DNA from 3 places in the Zhongshania borealis genome. Region 1 is predicted to be linked to each of the others. Evidence: predicted binding sites of a transcription regulator. Region 1 holds the regulator's gene; each other region holds the start of a gene.
What was found. The regulator sigma-54, encoded in region 1, starts transcription at its own class of promoters, with help from an activator protein. The targets are predictions, from matches to a motif close to TGGCACANNNNTTGCNNT.
Positions count from the first base shown of each region.

Region 2: the regulator sigma-54 is predicted to act here: its motif matches at 5,532-5,549, upstream of galU (UTP--glucose-1-phosphate uridylyltransferase GalU).
Region 3: the regulator sigma-54 is predicted to act here: its motif matches at 4,654-4,671, upstream of ABD836_RS00550 (MSMEG_0572/Sll0783 family nitrogen starvation response protein).

Region 1 covers NZ_BAABDM010000011.1:54,438-64,963, reverse strand. The annotation lists gene mgtE (magnesium transporter) at 1-279, opposite strand, end outside; gene ABD836_RS17750 (HPr family phosphocarrier protein) at 389-658, opposite strand; gene rapZ (RNase adapter RapZ) at 669-1,526, opposite strand; gene ABD836_RS17740 (PTS sugar transporter subunit IIA) at 1,528-1,977, opposite strand; gene hpf (ribosome hibernation-promoting factor, HPF/YfiA family) at 2,011-2,298, opposite strand; gene ABD836_RS17730 (RNA polymerase factor sigma-54) at 2,380-3,876, opposite strand; gene lptB (LPS export ABC transporter ATP-binding protein) at 4,020-4,745, opposite strand; gene lptA (lipopolysaccharide transport periplasmic protein LptA) at 4,748-5,326, opposite strand; gene lptC (LPS export ABC transporter periplasmic protein LptC) at 5,313-5,879, opposite strand; gene ABD836_RS17710 (KdsC family phosphatase) at 5,881-6,402, opposite strand; gene ABD836_RS17705 (KpsF/GutQ family sugar-phosphate isomerase) at 6,419-7,393, opposite strand; gene ABD836_RS17700 (MlaC/ttg2D family ABC transporter substrate-binding protein) at 7,586-8,260, shown strand; gene ABD836_RS17695 (BolA family protein) at 8,382-8,615, shown strand; gene murA (UDP-N-acetylglucosamine 1-carboxyvinyltransferase) at 8,643-9,908, shown strand; gene hisG (ATP phosphoribosyltransferase) at 9,935-10,526, shown strand, end outside.
Region 2 covers NZ_BAABDM010000005.1:40,479-51,004, reverse strand. The annotation lists gene cgtA (Obg family GTPase CgtA) at 1-1,158, opposite strand, end outside; gene rpmA (50S ribosomal protein L27) at 1,257-1,514, opposite strand; gene rplU (50S ribosomal protein L21) at 1,533-1,844, opposite strand; gene ABD836_RS13345 (polyprenyl synthetase family protein) at 2,119-3,078, shown strand; gene ABD836_RS13340 (phosphohexomutase domain-containing protein) at 3,218-4,567, opposite strand; gene galU (UTP--glucose-1-phosphate uridylyltransferase GalU) at 4,564-5,400, opposite strand; gene fabA (bifunctional 3-hydroxydecanoyl-ACP dehydratase/trans-2-decenoyl-ACP isomerase) at 5,628-6,149, shown strand; gene fabB (beta-ketoacyl-ACP synthase I) at 6,202-7,425, shown strand; gene ABD836_RS13320 (molybdopterin molybdotransferase MoeA) at 7,496-8,695, opposite strand; gene moaB (molybdenum cofactor biosynthesis protein B) at 8,698-9,225, opposite strand; gene ABD836_RS13310 (sugar nucleotide-binding protein) at 9,222-10,079, opposite strand; gene ssb (single-stranded DNA-binding protein) at 10,310-10,526, opposite strand, start outside.
Region 3 covers NZ_BAABDM010000001.1:104,523-115,048, reverse strand. The annotation lists gene ABD836_RS00565 (alpha/beta fold hydrolase) at 1-969, opposite strand, end outside; gene ABD836_RS00560 (wax ester/triacylglycerol synthase family O-acyltransferase) at 966-2,318, opposite strand; gene ABD836_RS00555 (sigma 54-interacting transcriptional regulator) at 2,532-4,442, opposite strand; gene ABD836_RS00550 (MSMEG_0572/Sll0783 family nitrogen starvation response protein) at 4,761-5,243, shown strand; gene ABD836_RS00545 (Nit6803 family nitrilase) at 5,330-6,331, shown strand; gene ABD836_RS00540 (MSMEG_0568 family radical SAM protein) at 6,344-7,513, shown strand; gene ABD836_RS00535 (MSMEG_0567/Sll0786 family nitrogen starvation N-acetyltransferase) at 7,506-8,084, shown strand; gene ABD836_RS00530 (sll0787 family AIR synthase-like protein) at 8,081-9,130, shown strand; gene ABD836_RS00525 (MSMEG_0570 family nitrogen starvation response protein) at 9,106-9,393, shown strand; gene ABD836_RS00520 (MSMEG_0569 family flavin-dependent oxidoreductase) at 9,433-10,526, shown strand, end outside.

The DNA.
Region 1 (10,526 bases):
GGTGATGGCCGCAACTTCCTCGGCGTCCATCTGCCGCAAAAATTGGCTCTGCACCTCGTCATTGAGATGTTGAAGGATGTCGCCTTCATTTTCAGTGTCGATAAGCTGCCACAAGACACTACGGATCTTATGTGGCGTTGATTCAATGAGGTGAGCGGCGTCTGCGGGGGGCAGGCCGTTTAGCATGCGACGAATTTGCAGGAATCCGCCGGAACCCAAAGCGTCATTGAGGGTTTTGAGTTGGCTCTCGGTTTGTAGTTTGTCTGCAGTCTGGGCCATACCTATCCCTAGCCTGAGCCGTAATGGATTTGTAAGAAGTCTGGGCAATTATCCTTGAAAGCGCGTCGCGCAACAATCCACAGAGTAATCGCGAGTAAAATAAACTTTATTACTCTCCTTCGCCAAAGCGTTGATTTATCAGGTCTTGTATTGCAGCGAGGGCTGCCGTCTCATCACTACCTTCGCAGCGCACCGTAATGTCACTGCCTTTGCTGGCGGCGAGCATCATTACTGACATAATACTTTTTCCGTCGACACTTTTGTCGCCAATAGCAAGCGTGATTTTTGAACTATATGCGCCAGTAGTAGCAACGAGCTTGGCCGCAGCGCGGGCGTGTAACCCCAGTTTGTTGATGATTTTGATTTCTGCTTCGACCATCGTGTCGCCTCTAGTTCTGGAGTTCGCGATGGCGAACTTGGAGGTCTGGGTAGCTACTGCGCATTGCCTCAGCCAAGGATTCAGCCATATATACTGAGCGATGCTGGCCACCGGTGCAACCAATGGCAACCGTGAAATAGCTGCGGTTGCTGGCTTCTATTTTGGGTAACCAAGTTTGCAGATACTGCAAAATGTCGCGGCGCATTAGCTGGACGTCGGCTTGGCCACTAAGGAATTCCTGCACCGCCTGGTCCTTGCCAGTAAGGCTGCGCAAATTTTCTTGCCAGTGCGGGTTAGGTAGCATCCGTAGGTCGTAGACTAGGTCTGCATCGATCGGCAGGCCGCGTTTAAAGCCGAAGGATTTAATTTGCACAGCTAGGCGGCTGGCGTCAACGCCAAGAATGCGGTCGCGAATAGCGGCGCGCAGCTCGTGTACCGTCATATCGCTGCTGTCGATGGCCAGCGAGGCTTCGACCACAATCGGCTCCAGTAACCGTGACTCAAGCTTAATTGCATCGGCCAGTGGCAGGGAGTCAGTTGTTAGCGGGTGGCGACGGCGTGTTTCGCTAAAGCGTTTGATGAGTTTGTCGTCTGCGGCATCGAGAAAAACTATTCGTAGGCGAGCATGTTGCTGAACTTGCTCGCAGAGCCCTTTGAAGCGCGCTAGGCCGTCTTGGGAATTGCGAGCGTCGATACAGACGGCAACTTGCTTGTGTACTTTGAGTGGGCTTTGGGAAAGCTCACGAACCAACTCTGGAAGCAGCGACACGGGAAGATTGTCGATCGCGTAAAAGCCCTCATCCTCGAGTTGGTGGAGCGCAGTACTTTTGCCTGATCCAGAGCGGCCGCTGAGAATGATGAGTTCCATACTAAGCTTGCAGAGCTCGGTCTAGCAGGGCTTGGTCGGAGCTTGCGCTGCGCAGGCCGCTGCGGAATTCTTCTTCATTAAACGCGGTGGCCAGTGCGCCCAACACTTTGAGGTGCTCGTCGTGCGCTTCTGCGGGAACGATAAGTGCAAATACGAGGTCGACGGGTTGGTCGTCAATAGCTTCAAAATCGATAGCTTGGTCGAGTTTGAGTAACATTCCGGTGATGGCGGTGCAGCGGCTGCTGCGGCAGTGCGGGATCGCTACTCCGTGACCAATGCCAGTACTGCCAAGGCGCTCTCTGGCAAGTAATTCATTAAATAATTCATCGGCGTCAAATTCACTGTTGTCAGCGCTAATGCCTGCCGAAATAAATTCGAGAAGTCGTTTTTTGCTCGTAATAGACGCACCGCTATGGGTGCGTCCTAAGGTAAGAATGGAATTGAGTATCATGGTTTCTTGCAACAGTGGGTTAGGTCAGGGGCCTTAGCGGCCCAGGGTTTTTTCTTTGTGCTTTATCAGTTGTCTATCGAGCTTGTCGGTCAAACTGTCGATTGCCGCGTACATATCCTCTGATTCACAAGTGGCAAATAAGTCGGCGCCGGCAACGTGCACAGTGGCTTCGGCTTTTTGGATCAGTTTTTCGACGGACAGAGTGACGTCGGTATTGGTGATGTTGTCAAAATGTCGTTGAAGTTTGCCGAGCTTAGTATTGACGTAATCGCGAAGAGACGGGGTGACGTCAACGTGATGACCACTAACAGTAATCTGCATATTTTGCTCCTTCATCGCTGAAAATAACTAGCGCCTCACGGCGCGTGTATGACGACAATGACCGTAACAGGGGCACTGCCACTATACCAGTCGTTTCCGCTCGTTAGAGGGCGGAATAACCAGTGATTCTCGATATTTTGCAATGGTGCGACGGGCGACTTGTATGCCCTGTTCACCCAGTAAATCGGTGATCTTGCTGTCGCTTAAGGGTTTGCGGGGATTTTCTGCCGCCACCAGTTTTTTGATTAGTGCACGAATGGCCGTAGATGAGCATTCGCCGCCGGTATCGGTAGATACATGGCTTGAAAAAAAGTATTTTAGTTCAAAAATACCGCGTGGCGTGTGCATGTATTTTTGTGTTGTTACGCGGGAAATAGTGGACTCGTGCATACCAACAGCTTCAGCAATATCGTGTAACACCAAGGGTTTCATTGCTTCGTCGCCGTACTCTAGGAAGCCGCGTTGGTATTCGACAATCTTAGTGGCGACTTTCATTAGAGTCTCATTGCGGCTAAGCAGACTTTTAATAAACCAGCGCGCTTCTTGCAAATTGTCGCGAATATAGTCGTTGTCACTGCTATTACTGCTCTTTCTGGCCAGCGCGGCGTAGTGCGCATTAATTTGAATTTTAGGTGCAATGTCGGGATTTAGCTCTACCAGCCAACGATCTTCTTTTTTGCTAACAAACACATCGGGAACAACATATTCGGTGTCGTCGGCACCAATGCTATCGCCGGGCGTTGGGTTGAGAGACTGAACCAGTTTTATAATGTCGCGGAGCTGTTCTTCCTTCAAACGGCAGCGGCGCATTATTTGGTTATAGTCGCGATTACCCAATTGCGCCATATATTGGCTAACAACAAGACGGGCTTCTTCAACTAGCGGTGTGTCTGGTGGTAGTTGCTTGAGTTGAATTAACAGGCATTCTTGCAAATCGCGCGCAGCTACGCCTGGCGGATCAAACTGCTGGATCAGATGTAAAATCGCATTAAATTCTTCGATTTCGATTTCGTCACTGGCAAAACCGTCTACGAGATCTTCGGCGCTTACCGTGAGTCGGCCGTTATCGTCAATGGCGTCGATGATGGCCTCGGCAATCAGTCGATCGATATCGGACAGGCGGCTAAGATTTAACTGCCAGCGCAAGTGGTCTTGTAGAGTATCTGCGCTGGAGTTGCGGTAATCGTTGCTGTAATCACTGTCCTCTGACGCCGAACCGCTGCCAGAACCACTGCTGGTGCCGCTGGACTGATAGACGTCGTCCCACTGGCTATCTACGGGTAAATCGTCGGGGATATCGCTGCGTTCGGCCCACTCAGTATCTGCCTCAGGCTGGGGGGCCTCGGTTTCTTGATCGCTACTTTTTTCGGCTTTCTTAGGTTCGGCAGAGGTGGGCTCGGTATTCACTTCAAAATCATCGCTGTCGTCGCTGATTTCGAGCAGGGGGTTAGAATCTAGTGCCGATTGAATTTCTTGCTGAAGATCGAGGGTGGAAAGTTGTAATAAGCGAATCGCCTGTTGCAGCTGGGGTGTCATTGTCAGGCTTTGACCGACTTTGAGCTGTAGCGATTGTTTCATAGGCAGTGTCTTCTACAACAAGAGAGTGGTAACACGAGCAAGCTGTTTTTGCCCTACCGGCAATAATTATGCCTCTCTCTCAGTGTAGTCGGGACAATCATTGCCTGCAATACCTGTGCCGATTCATTTGTTGGTTGTCGGCGTTATAAGGTGAATTTGTCACCGAGGTATATGTCTCGAACGATCTGATTATTTAGCACGGTATTGGCGTCGCCCTCGGCAACGATACGGCCTTCGCCGACGATATAAGCCTTATCGCATATATCGAGGGTTTCGCGAACATTGTGGTCAGTAATGAGTACGCCAATACCCCGAGCCTGCAAGTGTTTAACGATGTTTTGAATGTCATTTACAGAGATCGGGTCAACGCCGGCAAAGGGCTCATCCAATAGGATAAAACTGGGTTCTGTGGCCAGTGCTCTCGCTATTTCAACCCGGCGTCGTTCGCCGCCAGAAAGTGCCATTCCCATTGAGCTTCGAATATGTGTTATGTGGAATTCTTGCAGTAGCGACTCAAGTTTTTCTTTACGCTGCTTGCGATTGAGGTCGCTACGGGTCTCAAGAATCGCCATGATGTTATCGGCGACGGTTAATTTGCGAAATATTGAGGCCTCTTGTGGCAGATAGCCCACGCCATTTTTCGCGCGTCCGTTAATCGACAGTTTGGTAAGGTCGCGGTCGTCGAGACGTATGGTGCCGCGGTCGGCATTGACGATGCCCACAATCATGTAAAAACAGGTGGTTTTACCCGCGCCATTTGGACCTAGCAAGCCTACAATTTCGCCGCTGCTTATGGTGAGAGAGACATCTTTGATGATTTCGCGACCCTTATAGGCCTTGGCGAGATTACTTGCTTGCAAAACAGGCATGGTTAGCGCAATTCTCCGCTGAGGGCATTGTCTGGGGTCGGCTCACTAGCCTCATTCGCTTTGTTGCTTTCGGGCTGTTCGCTGTCGGGGATGGCTTGCGGTTGCAGCGTCATTTTTACGCGATTTTCTTTTTCGGTGGTGCCGCCGTCGGCGATCACCATTTGCTTGCGACCGCTATAAACCACGCGGTCACCAGAAATTTTGGAACCCTGGTGAGTAATTGACGCATTTTTTTCAAGAAGAATTTCTTCTTGCGCTAGGCTGTATTCAATCCGCTGGGCGCTGGCGATAACAACGCCTTCTTCGGCGCGAGGCTGCTGCTCGAAATAGGCGGGGCTGCCCTCCGCAACGACTTTTTCAACTTTACGATCCGATTCTATGATGGTCAGTTTGTCGGCGCGAATTTTCAGTGAACCTTGGCTCATGCTGACGTTGCCAACATAAACACCTTGGTTGTTCTCGTAAATAGCCCGGTCAGAGCTCAGGTTAATAGCCTGCTTACGATCGTCGGGTAAGCTTAGCGCTGAGCTGCTGATGGCGAACAGAAAGCTAGCTATTAGCGCGGCATTATATGGGGTCATAGTGGCCTTTTACCTGGTCGAGGAGTTCAACGCGTTCATTTTTCATACTGGCTTTAAGGCCAACGGAACGCGTTTTGCCATTGCGTAGCGATAGCGTTAATGGCTGGTCGGTAGTCACTTCGCTGCTATCCAAGTTTATTCTCAGTAATTCGGTACTGATTTGCGCTTGGCGAATTAAATCTTTGACAAGCACGGTGTCGAGTAAGGTCAGCTGTTCGCCGTCTTGAGAGAGCTTTCCTGCCTTGGCGCTGGCAGTCCACGGGCGCTGGTCAGCGATATTGCCGATATAAAATGGGTCTTGCAATGATATTGAGCCGTCGGAAATTAGTCGTTCAGCGCTGCTTGCGCGCCATTTGTAGGCAATTTCACCGTCCCGACTGTACTTAATGCCGTCGACTTGGCTTAAGTGGGAGTCGGCGTCGGGCATTGCCTCAAAGCGCTCGACAATGCTTAATTTGCCGCTTTCACTGTACTGGGTGAGGTAGACCACTGTGCCGGCCATTGCTGTAATGGCCGATAGCACAGAAAATACGGTGAATTTTATTTGTTTCATTTTAGAGGTATTGCTCCAAGGCATTATTGAGCTTGCCCTGCGCTTGCAGAATTAGCTCGCAAACCTCTCGAATAGCGCCACTGCCGCCGGCAGCGCGGGTTTGCCAGTCTGCGTGGCGGGCAACAAATTCATGACCGTTGGCAACGGTAATGCCAAGCCCAGCTTGGCGTATGGCCGATAAGTCCGGAAGGTCGTCGCCGACGTAGGCAATGTCTTTCATTTCGAGGCCGAGGTCGGCTCGCAATTCCTCAAGGGCAACCAGCTTGTCTTCGCGGCCCTGATAGATCAATTCAATTTTTAACTCACCGGCGCGGCGTTTTACCAATTCAGAGCAGCGGCCGGTGATAATAGCTGGCGTTATGCCGGCGTCACGCAATAGTTTGATGCCGAGCCCGTCAAGAATACTGAAGGCCTTCATTTCTTCGCCGCTATTGCCAAAGTACAGGCTGCCATTGGTCAACACGCCGTCGACATCCATCGCCAATAGTTTGATGGTTTTTGCTTTCTCAATCACGCTGTGCATATTTGTGGTGATTTCCCTAGGCAACGCCGGCTTTGAGCAGGTCGTGGGTGTGTATGACGCCAACAGGTTGGCCGCTGTCGTTTACGGCAACCAGTACCGTGATTTTATTGTCTTCCATAATACGCAGCGCTTCGGCAGCCATCATGCCGGGCTTAATGGTACGACAATTGCGGGTCATAATGTCATCGATAGGACATTGGTGTATATCGATACCGCGGTCTATGGCGCGGCGTAAGTCGCCATCGGTGAAAATGCCGGCTAGCACGCCATCTTGGTCAACGACGGTTGTCATCCCCAAGGTTTTACTGCTCATTTCCAGTAGGGCGCCGCTCAGCGCGCTGCCCAAAGTGATTTTGGGGATGCTGTCGCCTGTATGCATTATGCTGTCGATTTTTAATATGAGTCTCCGGCCCAATGCGCCTCCTGGATGCGATAGTGCGAAATCATTGGCGGTAAAGCCTCTCGCTTCGAGTAAGGCGATGGCCAGTGCGTCGCCCATTACCAAAGTAACGGTGGTGCTGGATGTTGGGGCGAGGTTAAGGGGGCATGCTTCCTCCGCCACGCCGACATTTAAGTGGACGTCTGCGGCGGTGGCGAGTTCGGAGTCGGGATTTCCTGTTAGCGCTATTACTGGCACTGCCAACAGTTTTAGTAGCGGCAAGATAGTAATTAGCTCACCAGTCGTGCCTGAGTTCGACAGTGCAATGACGACATCTCCCGCAGTGATCATTCCCAAGTCACCATGACTGGCTTCACCCGGGTGCACAAAAAAGGCCGGTGTGCCCGTGCTGGCAAGGGTGGCGGCAATTTTATTGCCGATATGGCCCGATTTCCCCATTCCGGTCACAACGACGCGGCCCTTGCATGCTAGTAAGATGTCGCAGGCTTTGCTAAAACTTTCGTCAATGCGGTCGGCGAGAACGGCTACGGCATCTCTTTCCATACCGATAACGCGCAGAGCAGAGCTAGTATATGATGTGCTATTGGTCACTCGGGATTACCTAGATTATTGAAATTGCCTGTTAAGCTTGGGCTAATGTTAGCTATGATAATTTCCAATGTGACAAAATAACAGGATTAGCTGTCCTTAGATGTGGGAGACATTCCCATAATTCGAGGTCGAAGCTTGCAGTTGGTAGTGATGTGCCGTGTTTAAACGGTTAAAAATTATTGAGGAAACGATATGTACAAGCGATTTTTTCTTGCCGCATTTATGGCGATTGGCATGCTGGCTCCGGCATATGCAGCAGAAAAGGGGCCTTATGAGGTTGTGGCCGACACGACACAAGAGCTGGTGAAGGTTATTGAAGAGGCGCGTAGTTATATCGATAAGGACCCTAAGCGCTTTACCTCTGAAGTACGCAGGATTATGGATGACGTGGTCGATTTCCAGAGCTTTGCTCGGGGCATAATGGGCAAGTATGGCAGTCGCCGCTATTACGAGAGTTTAAAAACCGATGCAGAGCGTGCTCAGTTTCGCGATCGGGTAATGCGCTTCACCAATAGCTTTAAAGATGGGCTGATCAATACCTATGCGCAGGGCTTGTTGGGATTTAATGGTAACCGCATCGAAGTTTCGCCGCTTGCAGACGATGTAGACCTGTCGGGCAGTGTGGGTGTACGCCAAGATATTTATGGTGAGCGCGCTAAGCCCTATCAAGTTATGTACACCGTTCGCCAGGGTTCAGATGGCAAATGGAAGCTGCGTAACGTGGTTATCGAAGGCTTAAATTTAGGGCGGATTTATCAAAATCAGTTTGATGCTGCGGTTAAGCAATACAATGGTGATATTGATAAAGTCATTGCCAACTGGACAGTTGCTCCCCAATCCGTGATGGAAGAACAGGCAGCAAAATAATTATTCTTTGCCTCGGTGGCAGGGTGAGTACGCTTTACCGGTATTCGCCTCGCCATGTGGACTGCAATTGCGTACAATTCCGCGCTTGATATCGCTAGTGATGAATACAGGCAGGATTGTCATGCAAACAGATCTTATTGAGCAACGCCTTTCCGAGCATTTTCCAGGGAGTGAGGTCGCGGTCAGTGGCGATGGCAGTCATTTTGACGTTCGCGTTGTGAGTGCTGCATTTTCCGGTTTACGCGCAGTTAAACGCCAGCAATTGGTCTATGCTGCGGTCAACGATTGGATACGCGACGGCTCGTTGCACGCTATTAATATTAAAGCTATTACCCCCGAGGAAGCTCAAGCCTGAGGCTGACGGGACTTTCCAGGAGATTGCATGGATAAGTTGCTTATACGCGGCTGCGGCCCTTTGGCCGGAGAGATTCGCGTGTCTGGTTCCAAAAATGCGGCATTGCCGATTCTTGCCGCTACCTTGTTGTCTAGCGAGCCGGTACTAATCCGCAATCTGCCACATTTGCACGATGTCACTACCATGATCGCGCTGTTGCGCAGTATGGGTACTGAGTTGATTGTCGATGAGCGACTCGGCGTTGAAATTAATGGTTCAACCACCACCGAAACAACGGCGCCCTATGAATTGGTGAAAACCATGCGTGCATCGATTTTGGTGTTGGGTCCCTTGTTAACGCATTTTGGGCACGCGAAAGTGTCTTTTCCTGGCGGCTGCGCCATCGGTAGTCGGCCAGTAGATCAACATCTGCGCGGCTTTGAGGCGATGGGTGCAATTATTGATATCGACGAAGGTTATATCACTGCGCGGGCACCGGAGGGTGGTTTAAAAGGCGCCCACGTCTTATTTGATATGGTTACCGTTGGCGGCACTGAGAACGTGATGATGGCGGCGGCGCTGGCCAAAGGTCGCACCGTACTAGAAAACGCCGCGCGCGAACCTGAAATTGTCGATTTGGCGAATTGCCTGATCGCTATGGGTGCCAAAATTACAGGTCATGGTACTGCGACAATTACCATCGACGGTGTTGAGCGCTTGCATGGCTGTACATACTCAGTTATGCCTGACCGCATTGAGGCGGGTACCTATTTAGTGGCGGCCGCGGCTAGTCGCGGTTCTATCCGCCTTCGGGATATTGGTCCTGAGACTTTAGAGGCCGTGCTGGTTAAATTGGAAGAGGCGGGCGCTAAGATCGAAAGTGGCGTTGACTGGATTACCCTCGACATGGAGGGGCGTCAGCCTAAAGCAGTTAATATTAAAACCATGCCCTATCCTGGCTTTCCAACTGATATGCAGGCCCAGTTTACGGCGATGAATACCGTGGCTGATGGCGTATCCCACGTCACAGAGACGATTTTTGAAAATCGTTTGATTCAAACCCATGAAATGAATCGCATGGGTGCCAAAATCACAATTGAAGGTAATACCGCTATGATTAAGGGTATTGATCGCCTTAAGGGTGCCCCGGTAATGGCCAGTGATTTACGTGCGTCAGCGAGCCTCGTTATTGCTGGTTTGGTTGCCGACGGTGAGACTTTGGTCGATAGAATTTATCACATCGATCGCGGTTATGAATGCATTGAGGAAAAGTTCCTCGCGCTTGGCGCCGATATTCGCCGAGTTGCTAACTAGAATTTATCCGTTCTTGGAGTTTACTTGTGGATCAGCCGGTTACGATCGCCCTCACCAAAGGGCGTATTCTTAAAGAAACCCTGCCCCTGCTAGCCGAAGCCGGTATTGTGCCGCTTGAGGATATAAGCAGTAGTCGCAAGCTGATTTTTGAAACCAATCACGCCCATATTCAACTAATTGTGATTCGGGGTACCGACGTGCCGACCTACGTTAAGTTGGGTTCGGCAGATATTGGGGTGGCGGGTAAAGATATGCTGCTGGAGTTGGGCGCGGCGGACATGTATGAGCCCCTCGACTTAAATATTGCTCGCTGCCGCTTAATGACGGCGGGTCGTGTTGGTGAGGCCTTGCCTCACGGCCGAGTTCGCGTTGCGACTAAATTCGTGAATGTTGCCCGCCGGCACTTTGCTGAGCGGGGTGTTCAGGTAGAGCTTATCAAGCTCTATGGTGCAATGGAGCTGGCGCCATTGATGAATTTGGCAGATTTGATTGTCGATATTGTCGATACCGGTAATACCCTGCGCGCCAATGGCATGGAGCCGCGAGATATGATCTCCGATGTTAGCTCGCGCCTGGTAGTTAACAAGGCTGCAATGAAGCGCAAGCACCAGAGTATTC
Region 2 (10,526 bases), on a different contig from region 1:
GTCGTCAAAATCATCAACATCACCCGCAGCGCGGCGCTCAGAGCGGCGCTTATCCGCCAATGCCTGAATACGCTCCCTGGCCTCAGACTGCATGGCATCTTGAATATCGCGCTCACGATCAGCCGCCTCAGTATCGGTGGCCAGCAGCTCTGCCTGCGCCTCAACAAACTGCAAAATATCCTGACAAAGCGCTTTAGTATTCGCGCCAGTTATCGCCGATACTTTATACACCGGACCAGTCCAGCCCAGCGCATCGACCACCTCCTGACAGCGCGCCTCGCGCTCTTCTTCGGGAATCAAGTCCAATTTATTTAAGACCAGCCACCGCTCACGATCCGCCAAAGTCGGGCTAAAACGATGCAATTCTTTAGCTATAATCGCCACAGCCTCCTGGGGTAGCGTCTCGTCATAAGGCGCCATATCCACCAAATGCAATAACAAGCGAGTACGCGTTAAATGCTTGAGAAAGCGAATACCTAAACCCGCACCCTCGGCCGCACCCTCAACCAAACCGGGAATATCAGCGATAACAAAACTCTGATGCTGCTGCACCCGCACCACACCCAAATTCGGCACCAAGGTGGTAAACGGATAATCCGCTACCTTCGGTTTAGCCGAAGACACCGCGCGAATAAAGGTCGACTTCCCGGCATTAGGCATACCCAGCAAGCCGACATCGGCAAGCACCTTCAACTCCAAACGCAGCGAGCGAATTTCACCATCACTGCCGCGAGTGAATTGGCGCGGCGCACGGTTAGTACTCGACTTAAAGCGCGTATTACCCAAACCATGGAAACCGCCTTGCGCCACTTTTATCGTGTCGCCCGCAGCAACCAGGTCACCCAAGACCTCAAGCGTATCTTCATCAATGATGGTCGTTCCCACAGGAACATCCAACACCAAATCATCAGCACTGCGACCACGGCAATTGGCGCCGCGACCACCCTCGCCAGGACGCGCGCTATAGGATTTAACGAAACGAAAATCAACCAGGGTGTTCATTGACGCATCAGCACGCAGTATCACACTACCGCCATCACCGCCGTCGCCGCCATCAGGACCACCCCAAGGAATATACTTCTCCCGCCGAAAACTGAGACAGCCGTTGCCACCGCGGCCTGCTTCAACTCGAATTACCGCCTCATCTACAAATTTCATTACCGCGCCAACCAAATAAAATGAATATACCGAAAAACCTGTCTACAGAAACAAAAAAGCCCCGTCAATAGACGAGGCCTTCAAGATCACCGAGAGGTTTATGCTGCAACTATACTAATATACTTGCGGCTCTTGGGACCTTTAACCTCAAACTTCACTACACCGTCTGCCTTAGCAAACAAGGTATGATCAGTACCACAACCAACATTTTCACCAGCATGAAAACGAGTTCCGCGCTGACGAACAATAATGCTACCTGCACTAACTACCTGACCACCAAAACGTTTAACGCCCAGACGCTTACTCTGTGAGTCGCGTCCGTTACGAGTACTACCACCAGCTTTCTTGTGAGCCATGAGTCTCTCCTAAATTCCTTAAGCACTGATACCAGTGATTTTCACTTCGGTGAACCACTGACGGTGACCAGCTTGCTTCATGCTGTGCTTCCGACGGCGAAACTTAACAATTTTCACCTTGGCGTGACGACCTTGCGCGATTACTTCCGCAGTCACTTTACCGCCTTCAACATAAGGCGCGCCAATCTTTAGATCGTCACCGGTTTTAACCATCAACACTTTGTCGAAGGTCAGACTTTCACCAGTGGCAACTTCAATTTTTTCTAACTTAAGGGTTTCACCCTCAATTACACGGTGCTGCTTACCACCGCTTTCAATCACTGCGTACATGTTTATATCTCCAAGAGCCTGCTTGCAATAGTTTGTTTCGGCCGAGCGCCAACACCAAGAAATAACTTTAGGCATCTGCGCCGGGACAAGTCCAGGCACCGTCACCACCACTTAACCATTAAGGGGCCGCACGGTTTTGCTTCAGGGGCGCGAATTGTACGCAGTTTTCAGAAAATAAACAACACCCAGAATTGCAAGTACCCCTCAGACCTTGACAGCTCGCGGCTACGCTCATACGATGCCAGCCGACTCCGCCAGACTACTCTTCGCCACCATGCAACAGATTAGACAGGTCGTGGACAGCGAATTTACCGCTGTTAACGATTTCATCATTGAACAACTGCATTCTAATGTGCCCCTCGTGGAAAATATCGGCCACTATATTGTCGATGCCGGCGGGAAACGACTGCGCCCATTACTCAGCTTACTTTGTGCTGGCGCGATCGGAAGAATCGACGAGAAACACTTGCACCTAGCGGCCGTCATCGAGTTTATTCACACAGCAACCTTGCTCCACGATGACGTAGTCGACATTTCCGCGCTACGTCGCGGCCGCCCCACTGCGAATGCCAATTGGGGCAATGCCCCCAGCGTATTGGTCGGCGATTTCCTGTATTCCCGCGCTTTTCAGATTCTGGTCAAAATCGGCAGTTTCCCGCTCATGGGCCTGCTGTCGGACACCACCAACACCGTGGCCGAGGGCGAAGTACTGCAGCTGACCCGAGCTGGCAACCCCGACACCAGCGAAGCAACCTACTTTGAAGTGATTCGCAGCAAGACCGCAGTATTATTTGGCGCCGCCTGCAGTGGCGCGGCCATTCTCAGCGACAGCGCCGAACACCAATCCGCACTACACCAGTACGGCGTCAATTTAGGGATCGCCTTTCAGCTGATCGACGATATCCTTGACTACGAAGGCGACCCAGCAGAAACCGGCAAAAATGTTGGTGATGATCTCGCCGAGGGCAAACCCACCCTACCCCTGATTTACTTACTAGAGCACGGCAGCGAAGCGCACAAGGAATTAGTACGCGACGCCATCAGCAATAAATCTGCCGAGCAACTAGACGCCATCGTCGGCGCCGTAAAGCAGTGTGGCGCCCTAGATTATTGCCATGCGGCAGCCAAACGCTACACCGACGCAGCAATAGCAGCTTTAAACGGCCTCACACCAAGCCCCTATCGCAGCGCACTCGAAGGGCTGACCGAAATCGCGCTGTCACGCCGAAGCTGATTCGCCGCCGCAACACCAAAAGCCCCGGCACAATATAGCGCTCGCCACGAAGCCAAACGCACATAGAATTTCAAAGCTGTACCACAAACAAGAAAGGCGCCTCTCGGCGCCTTTCTTGTTTGCTTCTTAGCAACAATTTTTACAGCATCGCTAACAACTCAGCGGTTTTTGCTTCCATCAATGCGATATTGCCATCGCTCTCAACATTGAGTCGCACCACTGGCTCTGTATTGGACATCCGCACATTAAAGCGCCAGCCATCAAAGCTCATACTGAGGCCGTCGGTAAAGTCTACCGCCGCAGCCAAGGGCGTGTAATGAGCCTCAATCGCCGCAATGACGGTTTTAGCATCTGCTACTTCACGGTTTATTTCGCCGCTACAGGGGAATAGTGCGACGCGCTGCTCTACCAGCGACGACAAACTCGCCGATTTCACCGACATTAGCTGTGTCACCAGCAACCAAGGAATCATGCCACTGTCACAAAAGGCAAAGTCTCGGAAATAATGATGAGCGCTCATCTCGCCGCCATACACCGCATTTTCAATGCGCATGCGCTCCTTAATAAACGCATGGCCTGTTTTACACTGCACAGCCGTGCCGCCAGCTTCTTCAACAATGGCAATGGTATTCCAGGTTAAACGCGGGTCGTGCACCACTTTTTCACCGGGATTTTTCAGCAAGAACGCCTCGGCCAGCAAACCTACAACGTAGTAACCTTCAATAAAATCGCCGGTCTCGTCGAAGAAGAAACAGCGATCGAAATCACCATCCCAAGCAATACCCAAATCAGCACCATGGGCTTTAATAGCATCAATACTGGGCTGACGATTCTCAACCAGCAAAGGGTTAGGTACACCATTAGGGAAATGGCCGTCGGGCTCGTGATGCACCCGAATAAATTCAAAGGGCAAATAGGGCTCAAGTAAGTCCACCACCCGACCAGCGCCGCCATTACCCGCGTTCACTACGATTTTTAGCGGTTTTAAAGACTCAACATCAATATAACCAAGCAAATGCTCGACATAGGCCGCTGCAGTATCCAGCGCCTGCAAGCTGCCGCGCGCTGCCACTGGCGCAAAGTCATTTTGTTCAGCGAGCGCCTTAATATCAAACAAACCGGTGTCACCACTGATTGGCTTAGATCCCTCGCGAACAAACTTCATGCCGTTATAGTCTTTAGGGTTATGACTCGCCGTAACGGCTATACCGCCATCCATACCTGCATGTGATGTAGCAAAGTAAATCTCTTCAGTGCCGCACAGACCAATATCGTAAACATCGACACCCTCGTCGCGCAAACCTTCGGTTAAAGCACCTTTGATAGACTCGCTGCTTAAGCGGATATCATGACCGACCACAACTTTTTGCGGCTTGATTACCTGAGCAAATGCACGACCAATTCGGTAGGCAATGTCTTCATTTAATTGATCGGGAATACGTCCACGAACATCGTAGGCTTTAAAACATGTTATTTCACTGCTACTCACGCGGATGCCTCATCATAAATATTTTCGTAAACGTAGTTTGTCGCCTCAATAAAGCCTGGCACGCTACCGCAATCAAAACGTTTACCGCGGAATTTATAGGCTAGCACGCAACCATTTTGCGCCTGCGTCATCAGTGCATCCGTTAACTGCACTTCGCCATTCTTACCAGGCGGGGTCTCGCGCAAAATATCAAAAATATCTGGCGTAAGAATATATCGACCGATGACCGCCATATTTGTTGGCGCATCTTCTGGCTTAGGCTTTTCGACCATGGTGCTAACACGGTACAAACCGTCACCCATTAACTCGCCCGCAATAACACCGTATTTTTCAATTTCTTCCATAGGCACTTCTTGAATCGCAACAATACTGCAACGGAACTGCTTATAGAGCGCAACCATTTGCGCCATTACACCGTCATCGTCCTGATTCAGACACAAATCATCCGACAAAATAACACCAAAGGCTTCATCACCAATCAAGCATTCACCCGTTAGGATTGCATGACCCAAGCCTTTCATTTCACGCTGACGAGTCATCATGAAGGTGCCTTCAGTTAACACATTGCGAATACAATCGAGGTAGCGCTCTTTACTTGTTCCGGCAATTTGGTTCTCTAACTCGTAGCTAATATCAAAATGATCCGCGATGGCGCGCTTGCCCCGCCCAGTCACCAACGCTATTTCTTTCAGACCCGCCTGAATAGCCTCCTCTACACCATACTGCACGAGCGGCTTATTAACGATTGGCAGCATCTCTTTGGGCATAGACTTGGTTGCAGGAAGAAAGCGCGTGCCGTAACCGGCCACGGGAAACAAACATTTTCTAATCATAATATCGAGTTCCTTTCGGGATATGGCCCGAATCCTTTTAAAAATTTAATGTTAACGCTGATGGCATTCTCCCAACAGCTGCGGCACTTGGCAAGTACCGGTATTTACACCTTGAATATGACAGTTTAAAGGCAGCAAGCATCGCGCCAATGTTGACATTTTAATGCGCCGCCGAAAATCTTCGTGCTAAGATAAGCCCAACATTTTCCAACTGAAACTATGGCCTCATGTCTTTAATCCATCAAAACAGTTTTACCAAGCAAGAACTCATCGACTGCGGACACGGCAAGCTATTTGGTCCCGGCAATCCCAAACTTCCAGTAGACAATATGCTGATGGTAGACCGGATTACCCACATTAGCACTGAAGGCGGCACTTTCGACAAAGGTGTTTTAGTGGCCGAACTGGATATCAACCCAGACCTCTGGTTCTTTGACTGCCATTTCAAAGGCGACCCAGTTATGCCCGGCTGCCTAGGTCTCGATGCCATGTGGCAGCTAGTCGGTTTCTACCTCGGCTGGCGCGGCAATAGCGGCAAAGGTCGCGCGCTGGGTGCTGGCGAAGTGAAGTTTACCGGGCAAATCCTCCCTGACTCCAAACTTGTCACCTATACACTGAACTACAAGCGCCTTATCGAGCGGAAATTAATTCTAGGCATCGCCGACGGCGAAGTCGCTGTCGATGGCAAGGTCATCTACACCGCAAAAGATCTTCGTGTTGGCCTGTTCAAAGACGACGCCAGTTTTTAATACTTAATACACAATTTTTATTTAACCTACAGATTAGGTAACGAGGGATCCGATGAAACGTGTTGTCGTAACCGGTATGGGAATAGTATCCAGTATTGGCAATGACATGTCAGAAGTTTTGACGTCACTGCAAGAGGGTAAGTCAGGCATCGCATTTAATGAGAAATACAAGGAAATGGGATTTCGCAGCCAGATTTCAGGCTCGATCAAAAACCTTGACCTCAAAGAACACATTGACCGCAAACAACTTCGATTCATGGGCGATGCGGCAGCGTATGCCTACATTGCAATGCAAGAAGCCGTCAGCGACTCAGGTCTAGCTGACGACCAAGTCAGCAATGTCCGTACCGGCATTATCGCGGGTTCCGGCGGTGCGTCTTCAGCAAATCTCATTGAATCTGCTGACACACTTCGCGAGCGCGGCGTTAAACGTATTGGGCCCTATCGTGTTACTCAAACCATGGGCAGCACAGTCTCAGCGTGCCTGGCCACCCCGTTCAAAATTAAGGGGGTTAACTATTCAATTTCCTCTGCATGCGCCACCAGCGCCCACTGCATTGGCAATGCCATGGAGCTTATTCAGCTCGGCAAACAAGACGTAGTTTTTGCTGGCGGCGGCGAAGAGGAACACTGGTCATTAAGCTGTTTGTTTGACGCCATGGGCGCCTTATCGACCAAGTACAACGATACGCCGGAGCAGGCGTCGCGACCCTACGATGCCAACCGAGATGGCTTTGTTATCGCTGGCGGCGCAGGCATGGTGGTGCTAGAAGAGCTCGAACACGCCAAAGCGCGCGGCGCCAAAATTTACGGTGAATTAGTTGGCTATGGCGCAACCTCTGACGGCTACGACATGGTTGCACCAAGCGGTGAAGGCGCTGCACGCTGTATGGCTCAGGCGCTACAAGGTGTGAAAGGCGACGTTGATTACATCAACTCCCACGGCACCTCGACCCCAGCCGGCGACATGCAAGAATTGAAAGCCGTTAAGCAAGCCTACGAAGGTAAAACTATTCCGGCTATCGGCTCAACCAAATCCCTTGCTGGCCACTCACTCGGCGCAACCGGTGTGCAGGAAGCCATATTCTCATTACTGATGATGAAGCATAATTTTATTGCTGCCTCTGCCAATATTGAGACCGTGGACGATGAAGCTGCCGGTGTACCGATTGTTCTAAAGCGCCAAGACAACGTCACGCTAAACACGGTGATGTCGAACAGTTTTGGCTTCGGCGGCACCAACGCTAGCCTCGTATTTCAGCGCTATCAGGCGTAACACTGCCTGAGACACTTGCAGCGCAATGCGCTGCAAGTGTCTCTCCCCGACAATTTCCAATATTATTTTCTTAGCAAAGATCCCGCAAAAATATCACGTCTACGCTATCGCCACGGCTCAAGGTTTTGCCAATGGGGATAATCGCCAATGCATTACACCAAGACACCGAAGACAATGCGCCCGAGCTTTGCTGCGGATGAATTTCAACGCCCATGCCGATCTCGCTTGACGTCACTCTTGCGCGCAAATACTCTTGCCGAGTGCCCGCTCGCGGCCAGTCAAATGATGCCAGCGCTTTCCATACCGGAGGCCGAGGATCCACTACACCCAGCATTTTTAGTATATAAGGCCGCACCAACAGACAAAAGGTAACAAAGCCCGACACCGGATTTCCTGGCAAACCAAAAAATGGTACATCCGCCACCCGCCCATAAGCCAGCGGCTTGCCCGGTTTAATTGCTAACTTCCACAAGTCTAATGAACCCAAGGCTTCAACTTGCGCTTTGACATGATCTTCCTCACCAACGGACACACCGCCACTGCTAATCACCATATCCGCACTTGCCGCGGCTTTTTGCAATGCATCCTTAGTCGCCAAGGGTGTGTCAGCAACAATACCAAGATCAACCACATCGGCGCCAAGCGCCTGAAGCAACGCGGCTAACATAGGTCGATTAGAATTATATATTTGACCAGCCGCCAATATTTCGCCGGGCTCACGCAGCTCATCCCCGGTCGACATCAAGGCGACCCTGAGCCGCCGCGCAACCACAACAGAAGCAACTCCCAGCGACGCCAACAACCCAAGATCAGCGGGTTGCAACCGGCAGCCCTTGGCAAGAATGAGCTGCCCCCTAGCGATGTCCTGCCCCCGCGGACGGATATGCTGAGCTAAACGTGGCGCTGCCTTTACCAAAAGCATGTCGCCATCAAGCTCGCAGTCCTCCTGAGCCACGACCGTATCGGCACCAGCAGGAATTGATGCGCCGGTAAATATCCTTGCCGCCGTGCCCGCTTGAAGTGCAGCGCCAGTCGCTCCCGCCGGAATACGCTGGCTAACCGGCAACGCGTTTCCCGTGGCAAGATCCGCTAAACACAGCGCATAGCCATCCATCGCACTGTTATCTGATGGTGGCACGTCCATTTCCGCGTATACATCAGCAGCTAAAATCGCGCCCTGTGCATGTGCCAAGTCTCTCGACTCGACGCCCCACAACGGAACGTCTGCCAACAATTGGTGCAAAGCGTCATCCACTGTGCGTAGTGCCACCTTTATAGACCTCCGCCATTGCGGGCCTTTAGAACACCGACAAAATTGCAAGGTCGATGCCGGCTATCCAGCTGCTCCTGAATAACGGACTGCCAGGCTGTTTTACAGGCGCCGGTAGAACCCGGCATACAAAATAGAACTGTATTGTTCGCCAACCCAGCAATAGCCCGCGACTGGATAGTCGAGGACCCTATTTCCTGCAAAGACACCGCCCGAAAGACCTCGCCAAATCCCTCAATGACTTTATCAAAGAGCACCGATACCGCTTCAGGTGTTGAGTCCCGCCCAGAAAAACCCGTTCCACCAGTAATCAATACCGCCTCGATACTCGGGTCGGCAATCCACGCCGACACAGAGGCGCGAATCTGGTAAATATCGTCTTTAACAATTTGCTTATCAATTAATTGATGTCCAGCCTCGGTGAGGGCGCTCACCAAATATTGACCAGAACTATCTGAACTCTCGTTTCGCGTATCCGACACCGTCAACACCGCCATTCCCAGCGCGTGAAAATCTGTACTGCTGCTCATTTAGAAGCCTCTTCACATACCGTTTTTATCATCCGCGGCAAATATGCCCGCCAGGGCAAACGTTTAATACCAAAATCCTGCAGGATTCGCTCACAACTTATCACTGGCGCATCAGGACACCACCCCGGACTGTCATCATCCACCGCCAAGTCCGCCATCGGCGCAACAAATTGCGACGCGAAGGCGCAAGCAACCTCGGCAAACTCATAGGCGCTGGCGGCCCCACTACTACAATAATGATAAACACCACGACAGGATGCACCGCAACTAATTTGATCCACCAACCCTGAAATAACCCTAGCCAAATCAGACACCGGAGTGGGGTAGGAAATACGCGTATCATTAAGGCGCAAGACCTCTCCGCCACGCATGGTGGCAAGACAGTCTCCCAAAAAACTGCCGGCTTGCACCGAGACCAATGGCCCAGTGCGCAAGACCATCACTTGTTCACTTTGTGCGAGTATCGATTGCTCTAACGCTGCAAGTTGCCGACCCGCGATACACGACGGCGCCAGCGCATCGAGCTCAAGACTTTCCGCATCGCCGCTGTCACCGGCACCAAAAACTCGGCCGTCGCTCAATAAGATTATTGGAACATCGAACCGCCGACAACGAGCCCAAAAAGCCTGCCTTAGCGCTAGCAGCCGCTGATATTCTTTATCACTGTAAGCGGTATTGCGTTGCAGAAAACACAATGCATCAGCATCGACAATCATAGCGCCGCGCAATAGCTCATCACCAAGCCCAGCCAGCTCATCGATGACCATACTGATACTCGCGCGGCCGCGAGAAGAAAACTGACTTTGCAAAGCGGCACTTAAACCACCAGGCGGGGAAATTACAATAACATTCACAGAATAATCACAGCATGTAGCGGTAAAGCAAGTTATTGAAACCTGCGGAAATTGTGTAGATCGCGCAGCAAAAAATGCGGCGAAAGTGCATCAACATTACTCAATGCCGAAAGGATGCGCAAGAACATCTCTGCATCGCGGTACGTGCACACGAAGATACAGAGACATTAAAAAACCCCAACTGGTGGGGTTTTCAGGACAATATTTTACATTATGATCTATGGTGTTTTTTAAAATGGAATATCATCATCAAAATCATCAAAACCTGCCGGCGGGTTTTGTGCTGGTGCTGGTGCGCGATTCTGTGGTGGAGGCGGCGCTCGGCGAGGCGCTGGCGCGGCAGCCTGTGCTTGCGGCGCCGACTGCTGACCATATGCATCGTCACCATAACTATTGTCGCCGCCTCCAGCACCACCACCGGAACCACCACGACCATCCAGCATCTGC
Region 3 (10,526 bases), on a different contig from region 1:
TAGCGACGAAGTAATTTTATCGAGCTCGGCCAGCTTATCGCCAATCTCAATTTTCCCTGCCGCTAGCTTATTGTCGACACCCACCGATATCGCCATTTCGCGCACCACGCCACCCGGATACATCAACATATTATTCAGGTAGTCCGACGTTGTAGAGTGCGACTCAACAAAGGCACGATCGGCTATCCCCGTTAACAAATCCCAGTAGGTGGTTACACTGCCTATTGGGTCCGTTAACTTAAAGGTGACTGTAGTTAGCCAACCCGGCGAGTGGGTTAGTGCAGGCTTGAGCAAATTTAAACGGAAATCACTGTATTTACGCACCAGCTGAGCGGGGCCGTTCAGGGTTTGCGCAACGCCGGCGATAATACCGCCGCCCCGCAAGTCTATTGGGCTGGCGATGGTGACAATGTTGCGAATATGCGGGTCTTGCGCCAGGCCCTGGTGCAGCAAACTTAGCAAACCGCCCATACACCAGCCCATCAAGGAAACATCTTTACTGCCCGAGTGCGCGCGAATTTTAGCCAAGGCGGTGCCAAACATTTCATCGGCGTAATCACTTAAACCCAAGTGCGCATGCGCTTTATTTGGACGCCCCCAATCGATCAAATAAACTTTAAAGCCACGAGCCACCATATAGCGCACCAGACTGCGCTGGGGCATTAAATCAAAGGTCTCGGTGGTCACCCCAAGTGGTGGCACCAGTACAAGCGGCACTGCAAATTGGCGCCGTTCAATTTCCATGCGACTGCCGTCAACCAACTGGATGTCTTTTTCATCAGGCAATTCGTAGTAGCGCACCGCCATTGGGTCGCCGTCGTGCACAAGCTCAAACCAAGTGCGCCCCGATTTAATTAAACGATCACGCCGAAACAGCCAGTCAAAACCATTGTCTATCGCGCTGGTTAAACGCTGATTAACTACCAAGCTTTGTTCGCGAAGCCTGCGACTTAATTTGCGTTCGCTCATGCGGTTTCCCCGTCGATAAGTATTGACTCTAGACCTATTAATGCTTGCTCCATATACAATGCCAAACGTTGCAAACTCGGCAAGGTTTCTCGCGCACCGCAAATACCAATATGCGCGTCACCGGCATAATACAAACAGGTAATACTTAAGGCCCCGTCTTGCGCAAGGGGAAACATAGGATACAAATCCAAAAGCTCAGCGCCGTTACAGTACTGAGCCGCTTCCGGTCCTTGCTCACTGTGAATACTGATATTAAACATTGCCGGCACAAATGCGCTGGCGCCACTTAACTGCCCCAACAAATACGGCATGGCGGTGATGCCGGTATAAAGCCACTGAAGTCCGTCGGGCACTTCCGCAATGTGCGACTTAGCGGCGAGATAAGATTGATTGATTGCTGCCAGCCGTCTTACCGGATCAGCAATATCACTCGCCAAGCTTACCAATTCGATTGTCGCACCGTTATCACTGCCCGGACGACGGGGAACAGCCGCGATCAATGGCGCATCAGGTAGCGCGTTATACTCTTTAAAAAATCGCCGCAGCGCTGTGGCGCAGAGGTATAAAATGAGGCTTTCAAGGGAACTGGAACTCGCCTCTGCCAAGGTCGACAAGCGCGCGAGGGAGTATTGCTGTGTTGCCAAGCGTCGTGACGGCCCAATTTTAACATTGAGCGGCGAACGTGGCGCTTGATACGGACGCTTAAGCCCTGGTCTTGCACTGCTGCGCAACAAACGGGTGAAAGCCCCGCCCATGGCAAGCCCAGACTGCAATGCCTGCTTAGGATTCAGAGCATTTTCGATTAAGGGTTGCGTCCAGCTGTCATGGTTGATGTCTGCCGCGGAGGGCGTCGCCCACGGCGCCGCGCTGAGCTGAGCCGATTTAGAGGGACTTAACCAAGAGGTTAATAGCCTGATAAACCCACTGGTATCTGTAAGCGAGTGGTGCATTTTTATAAACAGCGCGAAACGGCCGTCACTCAACCCTTCAATAAGGTGACACTCCCACAGTGGCCGCTGCATGTCTAAGGTGTGGCTATGTAAACGCGACACCAAGCCTCCCAACTCCCGCTCACCACCCGGTTCCGGCAAGGCAATATGCCTAACATGGTAGTCGAGGTCGACCTCAGCAGTTTCTGACCAACTGGGTCGCAGCCCTTTTACCAAGGTGTAATTCCACGGCGCCACAACGGTATTCTGCGCCCGCAACATAGTAATCAAATTACTAATATAGCTTTTGGCGCCTCGCGCTGGGAGTTTAAATATCAACAGTGCGCCCAAGTGCATTGGCGTCGACTTTGAGCCCAACATCAACCAACTGCGCTCATAGGGCTTGAGAAAATGTGTCATGAAAATCCTTTAGAAAACCACGGTATTGCCTACGCTTTAAAAATTAGCGTTTTCTTATCTTAGTAAGTTGCTGTACTCACTACCGAAATCGGCACTTTGCCGTTAAGCAACGACATAATCAACTGCAAACATCGGCATAAATCACCCCTCAATTAGATCATTATATAGCACACAGGCCAAGCCCAGCCCGGTCAACAGAGCAGTAGCCAAGCGCTATTTACGGCCGTTTAAACCCATCCGTTTGATACGTGATGCCAAGGTTGTCGGTTTCATGCCTAATAAAGCGGCGGCACCATCCTCCCCAAACAGTTTCCAATCTGTCTGCTCAAGCGCCGCCAGCATATTGCTGCGCAGCTTTGCCTGCATTTCATCATCAGACAAAATCACTACGCTATTGCCACCACTTTCGGCGGTTAAATTCGGCGCGTTTTCGTTAACCGGTAAATCGATAAGCGCGCGCCCATTGCGAGACGTGATGGCCGCCCGCTCCATAACATTTTGCAATTCACGTATATTCCCCGGCCAGGGATATTGCTGCAATTGACGCAGATCTGCTTGGCGTAAGCGGGTATTTTCTTGGCCAAACTTTTGACAGGCCTGCTCTAAAAAATGACTCGCCAACACCACAATATCACTGCCGCGCTCACGCAACGGCGGCGAGTGAATTGGAAAAACATTAAGGCGGAAATACAGATCTTCACGGAAACGCTGACGCTTTGCCTCTAGCTGGAGATCTTTATTGGTTGCGGCGATCACCCGCACATTGACGTCGCGGGTACGTTCCTCGCCCACTCGCTCAAGCTGGCCTTCTTGCAGCACCCGCAGCAACTTACTTTGCAGCTCAAGAGGTATCTCGCCAACCTCGTCTAGGAATAAGGTGCCGCCATTGGCCAATTCAAATCGCCCAATTCGGTCCCGCACCGCGCCGGTAAATGCGCCGCGAATATGACCAAAAAACTCGCTCTCAAATAACTCAGCGGGTATCGCTGCGCAATTCACCCGAATCATGGGTTTGTCGCGGCGCGCACTTGCCTCATGGATCGCTCGCGCGATTAGCTCTTTGCCGGTACCGGACTCTCCAGTAATCAGCACATTGGCGTCGGTTTGCGCGACCATATCAATCTGTTCCAGCAAACGGCGAACCACGGCACTTTCACCAATAATTCCGCTATAGCGTTGCTCGATCAGAAACTCCTGCTGCAAGTAGGCGTTCTCGTCTTCGAGTCGCGACTTAAGCTCTTCAAGCTCCTCTAGCGCTTCGTGCAATTGTTGCTCAGTGCGCAGTCGCCCACTGATATCGCGAAACACCACCACTGCGCCAATGATTTTACTGTCTTGAATAATTGGAGTACTGGTGAATTCGACCGGAAATGGCGTGCCATCATGCTTCCAGAACACTTCTTGGCAACCCTCATGAACAACGCCGTCGCGAATTGCCGCGTAAATCGGGCACTCTTCTACTGGGTAGTGACTGCCATCGCCATGGGTATGATGATGAACATAATGGACATTGTGACCGAGTACATCGCTGTCGCTGCGGCCAAATAAGCGCATACCTGCGGGGTTCATAAAAGTGCAAAGACCATCGGTATCAACACAGTAAATCCCATCCCCGACGGAGGTCAGCATCAAGAAATTTTCACGCTCACCCTGCTGAAAAACACTTTGTAGATGCTTCCACTCTAGCAAGCCGCCACGAACCAACCTATCCGCTTCAGCTTGATCACGGCTGCGCTCGGTCGATGACACATCGTGCATCGCGACCACGAGGTATTCCTGTCGTTTAATAATGGCCCGGGCACCCGAGAGCTCTACCGGTATGCGCAGTTCATTTTTTAAGCGGCAGGAAATACGGTTACTCCACGCCTGCCCCTGAGCAAGCACCTGCTCAGTAAACACAATCAATTGACCAAGTTCCTGACCGTGAATGGCCGATATTGGCATGCGCAAAATTTCTTGGCGGCTATAACCAAGTAAGTTGGTGGCAGCAATATTGCAATCGACATAGCGGTTATTAACGGGGTCTAAGACCATCAGCGGTTCTGGGCATTGCTCAAATGCGGCATTGCGCATCCAGTACGCCAGCTTTCCCCACTCGTCATTGGAATCCATAAGATCAAACATGATCTGCCTCAGTCATTATGCAAACACCACTCTACGCAATTGCGTATTTTTTGACTACTCTTTTGCGTATATATCTGCAAATGCGTTGTTAAAAGCTTGCGACTTGGCGATGCCAAAATAAGTAATTTCGTTATAAATTGAATAGTTAAGACATTGTTTTAAATGAACAAAATAATAAAGTCAGCATTTACTCAACTTTTTACGACGGTATTGGTACAGCTTTCGCTCTAGTCACATCAGGTAGCGATAGGAAGCTGGTATTAACCAAGCCCCTACGCTGTCCACCGCAAGCTCACAATTATTTACGAGGAATCTACAATGCCTACAGTGGAAACGCCCCATTACAAAGACGGCGACTTTTTGGTCGATTACGAAGAGAAAGTGTTTGAAGACGTACAGGCAGAACCGGGTGCAAAAGCCCTACTCACGTTTCACACGATTGCCTTTGAGGGCTCTATCGGCCTTGTTAACCTACTGCAGGCCAAGCGCTTATTGCGCAAAGGCTTTGAAACCAAAATTCTACTTTACGGCCCCGGTGTGCAATTGGGCGTACAGCGTGGTTTCCCCACCCTTGGCGCAGAAGCATTCCCAGGCCACTTAGCGTGCAACAACCAGCTCAAAGCCTTTATGGAAGAAGGCGGTGAAGTTTACGCCTGTCGCTTTGCCCTGCAAGCGCTTTACGGGCAAACCGAAAAAGCATTGATAGAAGGCATTCGTCCCATCAACCCCCTGGATGTCATGGACCTGCAATTGCTTATGGCCAGAGAAAAGGCGTTTACCGTTCACACTTGGACAGCCTAAGTGCCCAGCCCCTCGCAGCGCACTGCGCTGGCGAGGGGCTGACAAACCTCGCGCTTTACACGCAGACTCAATAAATAGGGATCACTATGAGCGAAATACTCGCCGCAGCAGTGCAATGCAGCCCCGTACTTTACTCCTGCGAAGGCACGGTTAACAAAATTTGCAATTGGATTGCCGATCTTGGCAAGCAGGGCGTGCAACTCGCAGTTTTCCCTGAAACAGTAGTGCCTTACTACCCCTATTTCTCCTTTGTTCAGGCACCCGTTGCCATGGGCAAACAACACCTTATGTTAATGCGCGAAGCCGTGGTGGTTCCGTCCATCCACACCGAGCGTATTGGCGCAGCCGCTGCCAAAGCTGGCATGGTGGTATCAATCGGCGTCAATGAACTCGACGGCCAAACCCTCTACAACGCACAGCTTCTGTTTGATAGCGACGGTAGTTTGGTACAACACCGACGCAAAATTACGCCGACTTATCACGAGCGCATGGTATGGGGGCAAGGAGATGGCTCCGGTCTTGCTGCCGTGGATACCGCGATTGGTCGCGTTGGTTCACTGGCATGCTGGGAGCACTACAACCCGCTGGCGCGCTATGCCTTAATGGCCGATCACGAAGAATTCCATGTTGCGATGTTTCCCGGCTCATTGGTTGGCGAAATTTTCGCGGAGCAAATCGAGGTCACCATTCGTCATCATGCCTTGGAGTCCGGTTGCTTTGTGATAAATGCAACCAGCTGGCTAAGCCCTGAACAGCAGCAACAGATAGTTGACGACACTGGCGGTCCACTGTCTGCCATTAGCGGCGGTTGTTTTACTGCCATAGTCTCACCCGAGGGCAGACTACTTGGCGAAACCCTGCGCAGCGAAAGCGGCGAAGGCGCCTGTATTGCAAGCTTAGACAAAAGCCTTATTGCCAAGCGCAAACGCATGATGGATTCCGTTGGGCATTACAGTCGCCCCGAGCTTCTCAGCTTGCTCATCGATAAAACCCCGCGCCCGCACACCCACGCCATGAGCGATCAGCGCCTAGTCACGGCCACCGCTAGTGACACGTCTCACCAAGATACAGTGCCAACAACGGTCTAAAGGAGGCTCATCATGACGCAAAAAACCGGACAATTAAGTGGCGCGCAACTCAGCCAATTACAGAGTCGCGGTATGCACTGGCTGAATAGCGATGCACTAGGTCTCGCGCGCAATGGTGGCGCCGGCCCAACTGACCACAAGGCGCTAAGTTTTGACGGCGACACCACGATGATTCCGATCGCCAAGCACCAAGACTCAGGTCAACAACGATCCTCTCCGTTCAGTGCCAAACTCGATCAGCACAGTGGCGAGGTCATGATTTTTGATCAAGGAAACTTAATCGCAAAAGCCACCGCGCCGGGCACACCTCGTTTCTATGCGCTCAGCACAGCGGAGGGTGTGCCCTATTCCAAAATCGCGACCCTCCACAGTAAAGACGTGCTCGCCACCACCGTTATGCAAACCTGTGTGCGCTATCGCAACCGCGACACCTCTTGCCAGTTCTGCGCGATTGAAGAGTCCCTCGCCGCGGGTAAAACCATTGCCCACAAATCACCAGCCCAATTGGCTGAAGTGGCCAAAGCCGCCGTTGAACTCGACGGTATCAGTCAGATGATCATGACCACCGGCACGCCCCAGAGCAATGATCGTGGCGCGGCAGTATTAGTGGCATCTGTTATTGCAGTTAAGGCGGCGGTTGGCATTCCAATTCAAGTTCAGTGCGAACCCCCTGCTGACGACATTTGGCTCCATCGCCTCAAAGCGGCGGGGGCAGATGCACTCGGCATGCATCTTGAGGCTGTCAGCGACCGCGTGCGCAAAGCCATTATGCCGGGCAAAGCCAGTGTCCCCTTGAGCCGGTATATGTCCGCTTTTAAAACGGCAGTAGCACTATTTGGGCGCGGCAATGTAAGCACCTACATACTGGCAGGGCTCGGTGACACTGAAGACGAAATCCTTGCCATGGGGCTGAAATTGATCGACATGGGCGTATACCCCTTTGTGGTGCCCTTTGTACCAGTAGCCGGAACGCCGCTTCAAAACCACCCGACACCTGATGGCGCGATGCTTGATCGCATTTTTTCGGTGCTAGGCCCTGCGCTCGCTGCGAGCGGCATGACGTCAAGTCAGCTCAAGGCGGGCTGCGCCAAATGCGGGGCCTGCTCCAGCTTAAAACAGTATGAACAAACGCCCGCGCCAATGCCCTTGGCAAACCACGCTGAGGAAACCGCACATGCCTAAGCACGTTCTGCGCTACGCCTTTGACGACCAAGCTTTTCGGGGCTTTCGAGCAACACAGGTTCAGGTCAAACTCACCTCCAGCAACTGGGAGCGACAGCGTTATTTTGCCCTTCGCCAACGCGTATTTAGCGACGAGCAACAACTACTCAGTCACGAGCAGGACGCCGAAGATTTTCGCGCCACGGCTATCGTCGCGCTGGCCAGCAACTGCGGCATGACTGACGACGTCGTGGGCGCGGTGCGGATTTTTCAGCGCGACGATCCAAACTACCCAGAGCTGTGGTTTGGTGGCCGACTCTGTGTTGCCAAGGAGTATCGCGGCCATAGCCAGATCGGTAAAGCATTAATTAACACGGCGGTGAGCCGCGCCAAACAACTTGGCTGCCAGCACTTCCACGCCTTTGTTCAACGCCAAAACGTACGCTATTTCAGTGGTCTGCACTGGGCTGAAATGGGTGATATCAGCATCGCCGGCCACCCCCATAAACGCATGCGCGCCGACTTGTCAGCCTACCCACTTGCCACTATGCCAGCACCAGCACTGCCCCATGCTGAGAGGACTTGGGCATGAGACCACTAAACCGCCGCCCCTCGTTTACAATTGACCGCACAGTGACGGATGCCAAGCTTGCGACATTAATTAGCAAACATCGCGAGCTGCCAGAAATAAAGGCCAAGCGCGCAATTCGTCACGCTGCGGCAATGCTGCCCAGCACCTCAGCCACTGACCTTAAGGCACGTTACGCCCAACCCGGCGACGACTGCGCGGCACTCCCCTGCCCGGGCGGTTACCAATTACTTGCCATGGAAGGCATGCTGCCTGATTTTGTTGCTAAAGACCCAAAGGCCGCAGGCTGGTCCTCGGTCATGGTAAACGTCAGTGATATTGCCGCCATGGGTGGTCGCGCCACGGCCATCGTCAATGCCTTCTGGCACCATGACGACGAGTCCAGCCAAATTTTAATGCATCATATTAAGCGCGCTTGCGACGTGTTTGGCCTGCACTTTGCCGGGGGCCACAGCAGTATCAGCCCCGCGCACACACCGAGCCTTGCGGTGGCCATAACGGGCTACGCCAGCAAGTTACTATCATGCCATCACCTGCGCCCTGGGCAACGGTTGTTCATTCTCAGTGATCTGAATGGCAGGTGGCACGGCGACCTCCCCTACTGGGGCTGTGTCGGTGGTAAAAGCCCTGAACAGATTCGCAATCAGTGGCAAATACCCGCCGAACTGGCTGAGCGCGGATTAGCGGTGGCTGCCAAGGACATTAGCAATGGTGGCATTCTCGGCACCTTGATTATGATGTTAGAACTTACCGCTTGTGGTGCCACCTTGGACCTCAACGCGATCCCGCGCCCACAGGGTGATTTATCACGATGGTTGCAGGCCTTTCAAAGCTTTGGCTTTCTGCTTGCAGTGGAGGCCGAGCAAGTCACTCCGCTAATCCAATTTTTCCAACACAGCCACCTCAGCTGCACACCTGTTGGCAGCATCAATGACAGCGCTTGTATTGAGCTGGACTACGGTGGCAGTCGTGGCGTTTTCTGGGATCTTAAATCAGAACAATTAACCAATATGGGAGGCGCATTATGCCCGCCGTCAATTTCACCGTGAGCTGGCCAGATGGCGAAACCCGCGAATATTATTCGCCATCGACCATTGTCCACCAATACCTAAAAGCTGGCGTCAGCTATAGCCAAGCAGAGTTTGCCGAGCTTTGCCAACACACCATGACTCAAGCCTCAGAGCGTGTTCGCCAGCGCTATGGCTTTGCCTGCAGTGCATCTAGCGCCGAATTGGAAAAACTTCAGCGCAAACTCAAGACACTGCGCGAACGCAATATTGAAGGCACCGTTGCCGTTATTGAACTGCGCTAAAGCATTTTTTTCACTCTTAATTGTATACCGGATGACATCATGACAAACCCAGACACTCTCCATTACAGCAGCATTATCATCGGTGCGGGCCAAGCTGGACTCGCTATGAGCTACTGCTTAAGTCAGCAACAGATCGATCACCTTGTATTGGAAAAATCCGACTGTATTGCACCTAATTGGCGACGCCAGCGTTGGGACAGTTTCTGCTTGGTTACGCCTAACTGGCAGTGTCAGTTACCGGGCATGCACTACCAAGGTGACGACCCCAACGGTTTTATGGTCAAAGATGAAATTATTGAATATCTCGACATGTACTATGAGCACAGCAAGGCGCCAGTGCGTTTCAACAGTCCGGCTACCTCAGTAGAAAAACGTGGCAACCGCTTTTATATCACTACGCCAAAACAAAACTACAGTGCCGATCATGTCATCGTGGCCTGCGGCAGCTACCACAAACCCCACATACTGCCCCAAGCTGCGGCTATGCCAGATCACATACAGCACATCCACTCCAGTAACTACCGCAATGCAGAGCAGCTGCCTGAAGGTGAGGTAATGGTCGTTGGCACCGGGCAATCAGGCAGCCAAATTGCTGAAGACCTGCATTTAAAAGGCCGCACCGTACACCTGTGTGTTGGCACCGCACCTCGTGTCAATCGACGCTACCGCGGCAAAGATGTGGTCAACTGGTTAGATGAAATGCACTACTACGAAACTACCATTGACAAACACCCTGAAGGCGCCAACGCACCTCACGCGACCAACCACTATGTCACTGGCCGCGATGGTGGCCGCGACATCAATTTACGGGTTTTTGCCGAGCAGGGAATGCATCTGTATGGACGCTTAAAACATTGTCGCGATGGTATTATTGAATTCAATGATGATCTCGCCAACAACCTTGCCTACGCTGATAAGGTCGCTGCCCGTATTCGCGATAGCATAGAGCGATATATTCAAGAAAATAAAATTGACGCTCCCGCTGATGAAAATATTCACAGCAACTACCTACCAGCCCACTGCGCTCAAATCGACATGAATCACGGCAAGATAAGCGCTGTGGTATGGGCAACAGGTTTTACCACCGATTACAGCTGGCTAAAGCTGGGAGTTTTTAATGAAAAAGGTAATCC